DNA from 2 places in the Actinacidiphila reveromycinica genome. Region 2 is predicted to be linked to the other one. Evidence: riboswitches for the same ligand, from Rfam matches in the RefSeq annotation. Region 2 holds a riboswitch; the other holds the start of a gene.
The links. Region 2 has a riboswitch for thiamine pyrophosphate ahead of thiO (glycine oxidase ThiO). Riboswitches for the same ligand answer to the same signal wherever they lie in the genome.
Positions count from the first base shown of each region.

Region 1: linked by a shared signal. The riboswitch ahead of RVR_RS26945 (thiamine ABC transporter substrate-binding protein) and the one ahead of thiO (glycine oxidase ThiO) in region 2 are both predicted to bind thiamine pyrophosphate.

Region 1 covers NZ_AP018365.1:6,311,702-6,314,994, reverse strand. The annotation lists gene RVR_RS26950 (ABC transporter permease) at 1-410, opposite strand, end outside; gene RVR_RS26945 (thiamine ABC transporter substrate-binding protein) at 389-1,459, opposite strand; TPP riboswitch at 1,480-1,621, opposite strand; gene rlmN (dual-specificity RNA methyltransferase RlmN) at 1,663-2,781, opposite strand; gene RVR_RS26935 (phosphatidate cytidylyltransferase) at 2,908-3,293, opposite strand, start outside.
Region 2 covers NZ_AP018365.1:1,903,156-1,906,448, forward strand. The annotation lists gene RVR_RS07935 (Rv2175c family DNA-binding protein) at 1-213, opposite strand, end outside; gene RVR_RS07940 (NAD(P)/FAD-dependent oxidoreductase) at 326-1,537, opposite strand; TPP riboswitch at 1,636-1,748, shown strand; gene thiO (glycine oxidase ThiO) at 1,745-3,028, shown strand; gene thiS (sulfur carrier protein ThiS) at 3,025-3,231, shown strand.

The DNA.
Region 1 (3,293 bases), 4.4 Mb from region 2:
CCCTGCCCGAGCAGCGCGAGGAACGCCGAGCCGGCGACCACGGTCGGCAGCACGAACGGCACGGTCACCACGGCCCGCAGCAGCCGCTTGCCGGGGAAGTCCAGCCGTGCGAAGGCGTACGCCCCCGGCAGCGCGACCGCGAGCGTCAGGGCGGTGGACGCGGCGGCCTGCCAGCAGGTGAACCACAGCACGTGGCGCACCGAGCCGTCGCCGAGCACGTCGCCGATCCGGCCGAACTGCCAGCGGCCGCCCTGGTGCAGGCCGCGGCTGACGATGGACGCCACCGGGTAGGCGAAGAAGGCGGCGAAGAACGCCAGCGGCAGCGCGGCCAGGGCGAGTCCGGCCGCGAGGGGGCGGGGCCGCCTCCCGCGACCGGACGCGCGCGGCTCTACAGGACGATCGAGTTCCACGACTTCACCCAGTCGTCCCGCTTCGCGGCGATCTTGTCGGGCGCGATCGTGGTCGGGTGCGGGACCTTCGCGCCGTACTTGGTGAACAGCTCCGGCTCGACGGCGCCCTTGACCACCGGGTCGACGTACATCTGGAGCGGCATGTCCTGCTGGAAGGTCCGGCTGAGCATGAAGTCGATGAACGCCTTCGCGCCGGCGGGGTTCTTCGCGCCGTGCAGCACCCCGGCGAACTCGATCTGGCGGAAGCAGGTGCCGGTGGCCACGCCGACGGGTGACTGCGCGGGCTGCGGGGTGACGCCGACCACCTCGGCGGGCGGGCTGGAGGCGTAGGAGACCACCAGCGGCTTGTCGCCCTTGGCCTTCCTCCCCGCGGCCGACCCGGAGAAGGTGCTGTCGTACGCCTGCTCCCAGCTGTCGACGACCTGGACGCCGTTGGCCTTCAGCTTCTTCCAGTACGCCTGCCATCCGTCGTCGCCGTAGGTGGCGGCCGTGCCCAGCAGGAAGGCCAGGCCCGGTGAGGAGGTGGACACGTTCTCGGTGACCAGCAGGTTCTTGTACTGCGGCTTGACCAGGTCGGCGAAGGTCTGCGGCGGCGCGAGGTGGTGCGAGGTGAAGTAGGCGCGGTCGTAGTTGACGCACACGTCGCCGGAGTCGATCGGCGTGACGCGGTGCTGCGCGGCGTCGAGCTGGACGTCGGAGGGCACCTGGTCCAGGCCCTTGGCCGTGTACGGGTCGAACAGGCCGTTGTCGAGGGCGCGGGAGAGCAGGGTGTTGTCCACGCCGAAGAACACGTCGCCGCGCGGGTGGTCCTTGGTGAGGATCGCCTGGTTGACCGCCGCGCCCGCGTCCCCGCCGCGCAGCACCTTGACGGTGTAGCCGGTCTCCTTGGTGAACTGCGCCATCACCGACTTGGAGGCGGCGAACGAGTCGTGGCTGACCAGGGTGACGGTCTTCGACGGGGTGCCGGACGCGCTCCCGGACCCGGAGCCCGAACCGCCGCAGCCGGCCAGGAGCGTGGCGCCCGCGGTGGCGAGGACGAGCGCGCCCATGGCACGCCGACGGATGGTGCTGTTCACTGTCGTTGACTCCCTACGCCGGTATGACCCGGATCAGGTGGGAGGGTCTGCGGCCTGGGCCCGGCGACGGTCCTGCCGTCGCGTCGTCCCAGCCGCACTCTCAGCGCCGTCTCAGGCGCTCCCCTGTCGGATGTTCATTTGTCCCGCTGGTGCGATGAACGCACCAGCGCACCGTATCAGCGTGCGGAAGCGGCGAGCTGACCGCAGGCCCCGTCGATCTCCTGGCCACGGGTGTCGCGGACGGTCACCGGCACGCCGTGGGACTCCAGCGCGGCCACGAACGCCCGCTCGTCCTCCGGACGGGAGGCGGTCCACTTCGAGCCGGGGGTGGGGTTGAGCGGGATCAGGTTGACGTGCACCCGGTGGTTCTTCAGCAGCCGGCCGAGCCGGTCGGCGCGCCACGCCTGGTCGTTGACGTCGCGGATCAGGGCGTACTCGACGGAGACGCGGCGGCCGGAGACGTCGGCGTAGCGCCAGGCGGCGTCCAGCACCTCGCGGACCTTCCAGCGGGTGTTGACCGGCACGAGGGTGTCGCGCAGCTCGTCGTCGGGGGCGTGCAGGGACACCGCGAGCCGGCACTTGAAGCCCTCGTCGGCGAACCGGTGCATCGCGGGGACCAGGCCGACCGTGGAGACGGTGATGCCCCGCTGGGACAGCCCGAGCCCGTCGGGCGCCGGGTCGGTGAGGCGGCGGATCGCGTCGACCACCCGGCGGTAGTTCGCCAGCGGCTCGCCCATGCCCATGAAGACGATGTTCGACAGCCGGTCGGGGGCGCCCGGCCCGCCGCCGGGCACGTCGCCGTCGCGCAGCGCCCGCATCCCGGCGACGATCTGGTGCACGATCTCCGCAGTCGACAGGTTGCGGTCCAGGCCGGCCTGGCCGGTGGCGCAGAACGGGCAGTTCATGCCGCAGCCGGCCTGCGAGGAGATGCACATCGTCACCCGGTCCGGGTAGCGCATCAGCACCGACTCGACCAGGGTCCCGTCGAAGAGCCGCCAGAGCGTCTTGCGGGTGTCGCCGTCGTCGCAGGACGCGTGTCGGACCACGGTCATCAGCTCGGGCAGCAGGTCGCCGGCGAGGCGGCCGCGCGCGCCGGCCGGGATGTCGGTCCACGTCGCCGGGTCGTCGGTGTAGCGGGCGAAGTAGTGCTGCGACAACTGCTTGGCCCGGAACGGCTTCTCCCCCAGCGCCGCCACGGCCTCCCTCCGCTCCGCGGGCGAGAGGTCGGCAAGGTGCCGCGGCGGCTTCTTGGCCCCGCGTGGCACGGCAAACGTCAGTTCTCCGGGTACAGGCATGATGCCTACCAGTGTCGCAGACTCCGCGCGGTGCCCTCGTCGGGGAAGTGGGGGGCTGTGGACAAGGGTGCGGGCCAGGTGGCGTGGGAGGTGGGGGCCGGGCGGCGTGGGAGGCGGGGCCGGGGGTCAGCCCTGGCCGACGAACGCCACCAGGAGCAGCCAGACGACCGGCGCCGTGGGGAGCAGGGAGTCGAGGCGGTCCATGATGCCGCCGTGGCCCGGCAGCAGCGTGCCCATGTCCTTGATGCCGAGGTCGCGCTTGATCATGGACTCGCCGAGGTCGCCGAGGGTGGCGCTGACGGCCGCGGCGAGCCCCAGCAGCAGGCCCTGCCACCAGCGGCCGCCGTCCACGAAGTACTGCATGAGCAGGGCGCCGGCGACCATCGCGAAGCTGATCGCGCCGGCCAGGCCCTCCCGGGTCTTGCCGGGGCTGATCCGCGGCGCGAGCTTGTGGCTGCCGAAGCGCCAGCCGACCGCATAGGCGCCGGTGTCGCTGATCACGGTGAGCAGGA
Region 2 (3,293 bases):
CAGCCCCTTGACGATCTTCCCGTCCCCGATGAAGTCGCCCGGCACCATCAGGACCTTGTTCTCCCCGCGCCGGACCGCGATGAGCTGCCCTTCCTTGATCAGCGGCCGGATCCGGGTCACTTCCAGACCGAGACGCTCGGCGACCTCGGGCAGGGTGAGCCAGGAGGGGACGAGAGCGTCAATGCGTGCGTCAACCGACGAGTAAACAGTCACGGGACAAGCGTGCCACCTACGGCCGACAACCGCTCCCAGCGCTGAGCCGTCACGGTGCCGTGTACCGCCGGCCGCTCCGGACGGGCGGGACCACCGGCGGGGCCGGCGGCCGTCAGCGCGGCACGGCGGACTTCAGCGGCACCGCCGGGTCCGCGGCGAGCACCGGGTCCGGCGCGGAGCCCGCGGCGATCAGCTTCCGGGCCTGCGCCATGTCCCGCGGCCGGCCCACCGCCAGCACCGCCACCAGCACGCCGCGGCGCAGCCAGAGCACTGACCAGGAGCCGTCGGAGGGGTCCCCCCGGGAGATCAGCGTGTCCTCCTCCCGGTGGAACCCGGCGTACTGCACGAACCGCCCGAACTGCTCGGACCAGAAGTACGGCACCGGGTCGTACGCCTCCTCGCCGCCGAGCAGGTTCGCGGCGGCGGTGCGCGGGCCCTGGACCGCGTTGTCCCAGTGGTGGACGAGCAGCCGCCGGTTGTAGCGGGCCGAGGGGAAGGACGCGCAGTCGCCGACCGCGAACACGTCGGGCGCGGTGGTCCGCAGCCGCTCGTCCGCGCGCACGGCGCCCTGGGGGTCCAGGGTCACCCCGGAGCCGGCCAGCCAGCCGGTGGCGGGGCGGGCGCCGATCCCGACCACCACGGCGCCGGCCGCCAGCCGGCTGCCGTCGGCGAGCACCACCCCGCCGGCCTCGACCCCGGCCACGGTGGTGCCGGTCCGCAGGGTCACCCCCGCCTCGCCGTACCAGCCGGTCATGTGCGCGGTGACGGACGCGGGCAGCACACCGGCCAGCGGGCGGTCGGCGGCCTCCACCACCGTCACCTCGCAGCCGGCCTGCCGGGCCGCCGTCGCGAACTCCGCGCCGATCCAGCCGGCGCCGACCACCACGACGTGCTCGCGCCGTTCGAGCACGGGGCGCAGCGCGGCGGCGTCGTCCAGGGTGCGCAGCGGGTGCACGCCGGCCAGGCCGGCGGTGCCGGGCAGCACCACCGGGTAGGCGCCGGTGGCCAGGACGAGCGCGTCGTAGGCCACCAGGCCGGCGTCGGTGACCAGGTGGTGCTGTTCGGCGCGCAGCGCCTGCGCGTGCACCCCGAGCCGCAACTCCACGCCGAGCGCACGGAAGTCGACGTCGAAGCGCACGTCGGCCAGGGCGCCGCCCTCCGCGCCGAGGAGCACCGCCTTCGACAACGGCGGGCGGTCGTACGGCGGGTGCGGCTCGTCCCCGAGCAGGGTGACGGGGCCGCGCCAGCCCTGCTGGCGCAGTTCCACGGCCGTCTGCACGCCGGCCATGCCGGCCCCCACGATCACTGCGCGACGCTCGTCCACCGGGACACGTTAGCGCGTTGGCGCCGCGCCGGGGCGGGGTCCGCACGGCAGCCGAAGGCGGCGGCCGCCGGGAAGGGGCCCTCGGCTAAGCTGGCGGCAAGCGAATTCGCGGGAGCCCGGGCGCACCGGGCTGAGAGGGCGGCTGGCCGGCCGCCGACCGTACGAACCTGATCCGGGTCATGCCGGCGAAGGGAGCAGCGAAGACTCATGCGTACCCGAACAGCGGACGTCCTCGTCGTGGGGGGCGGCATCATCGGCCTGGTGACGGCGTGGCGCGCCGCCCAGCGCGGGCTGTCCACGGTGGTGGCCGACCCCTCGCCGGGCGGCGGCGCCGCCCACGTCGCGGCGGGGATGCTCGCCGCGGTCACCGAGTTGCAGTACGGCGAGCAGACACTGCTCGACCTCAACCTGGCGTCGGCGGCGCGGTATCCGGACCTCGTCGCGGAACTGGCCTCGGACACCGGCATGGACGCCGGGTACCGGCCGTGCGGCACCCTCGCGGTGGCGCTGGACGCGGACGACCGGGCGGACCTGCGCGACCTGCACGCCTTCCAGACCTCGCTGGGCCTGGCCGCGCAGTGGCTGAGCGGGCGGGAGTGCCGCCGGCTGGAGCCGCTGCTCGCCCCCGGGGTGCGCGGCGGGCTGCGGGTGGACGGCGACCACCAGGTCGACCCGCGCCGGCTGGCCGCGGCACTGCTGCGGGCCGCGGACGCGGCGGGCGCGGAGTTCGTCCGGGCGAAGGCGGCCCGGCTCCGATGCGCCGGCGACCGGGTCACGGGTGCCGAACTCGCGGACGGCACCCGGGTGTCGGCGGGCCGCACCGTGCTGGCCGCGGGCTGCGAGAGCGGCCGGATGCCGGGGCTGCCGCAGGACGCGCTGCCGCCGGTGCGGCCGGTGAAGGGGCAGATCCTGCGGTTGCGGATGCCGGCGGGGCAGGCGCCCTTCCTGTCCCGGACGGTGCGCGCGGTGGTCCGCGGCAGCCATGTCTACCTGGTGCCGCGGGAGAACGGCGAACTGGTCCTGGGCGCGACCAGCGAGGAGTTCGGCTGGGACACGGCGGTGACCGCGGGCGGGGTCTACCAGTTGCTGCGCGACGCGCACGACCTGGTGCCGGGCATCACCGAACTCCCGCTCACCGAGACGCTCGCGGGGCTGCGGCCGGGCTCCCCCGACAACGCGCCGCTGCTGGGCCCCTCGCCCCTGGACGGCCTGCTGCTGGCCACCGGGCACCACCGCAACGGCGTGCTGCTCACCCCGATCACCGGGGACGTGCTCGGCCATGTCCTGGACACCGGTGGACTCCCCGACTACGCCGCCCCGTTCGCGGTCGGACGGTTCGCCGCCGGAGCGGCGGGAACCGGGACGGCGGCGCCCGGCGCGGCGGGAAGCGGACGGCCCGGAACGCCGCCGGGCGGGACACCGCCGGGCGCGACGCCCCCGCTCGGCGCCGGACACGTCGGGGCGTCGGCCCGTGAGGAGCAGTCGGTATGACGATCACCGTGCTCGTCAACGGGGAGCGGCGCGCCCTGGAGGACCCGGTCGAACTCGGCGCTCTCGTCGCCCGGTTCACCTCGGCGCCCTCCGGGGTGGCCGCCGCGCTCAACGAGACCGTCGTGCCGCGCTCGCGCTGGGCGGCGACCCGGCTGGCCGAGGGCGACCGGGTGGAGATCCTCACCGCGGTCCAGGGAGGCTGAGCGTGGACACCACACGAACCGCGCCCTCCGAGGCGCCCGCGGGCGCCGGCGATCCGCTGCGC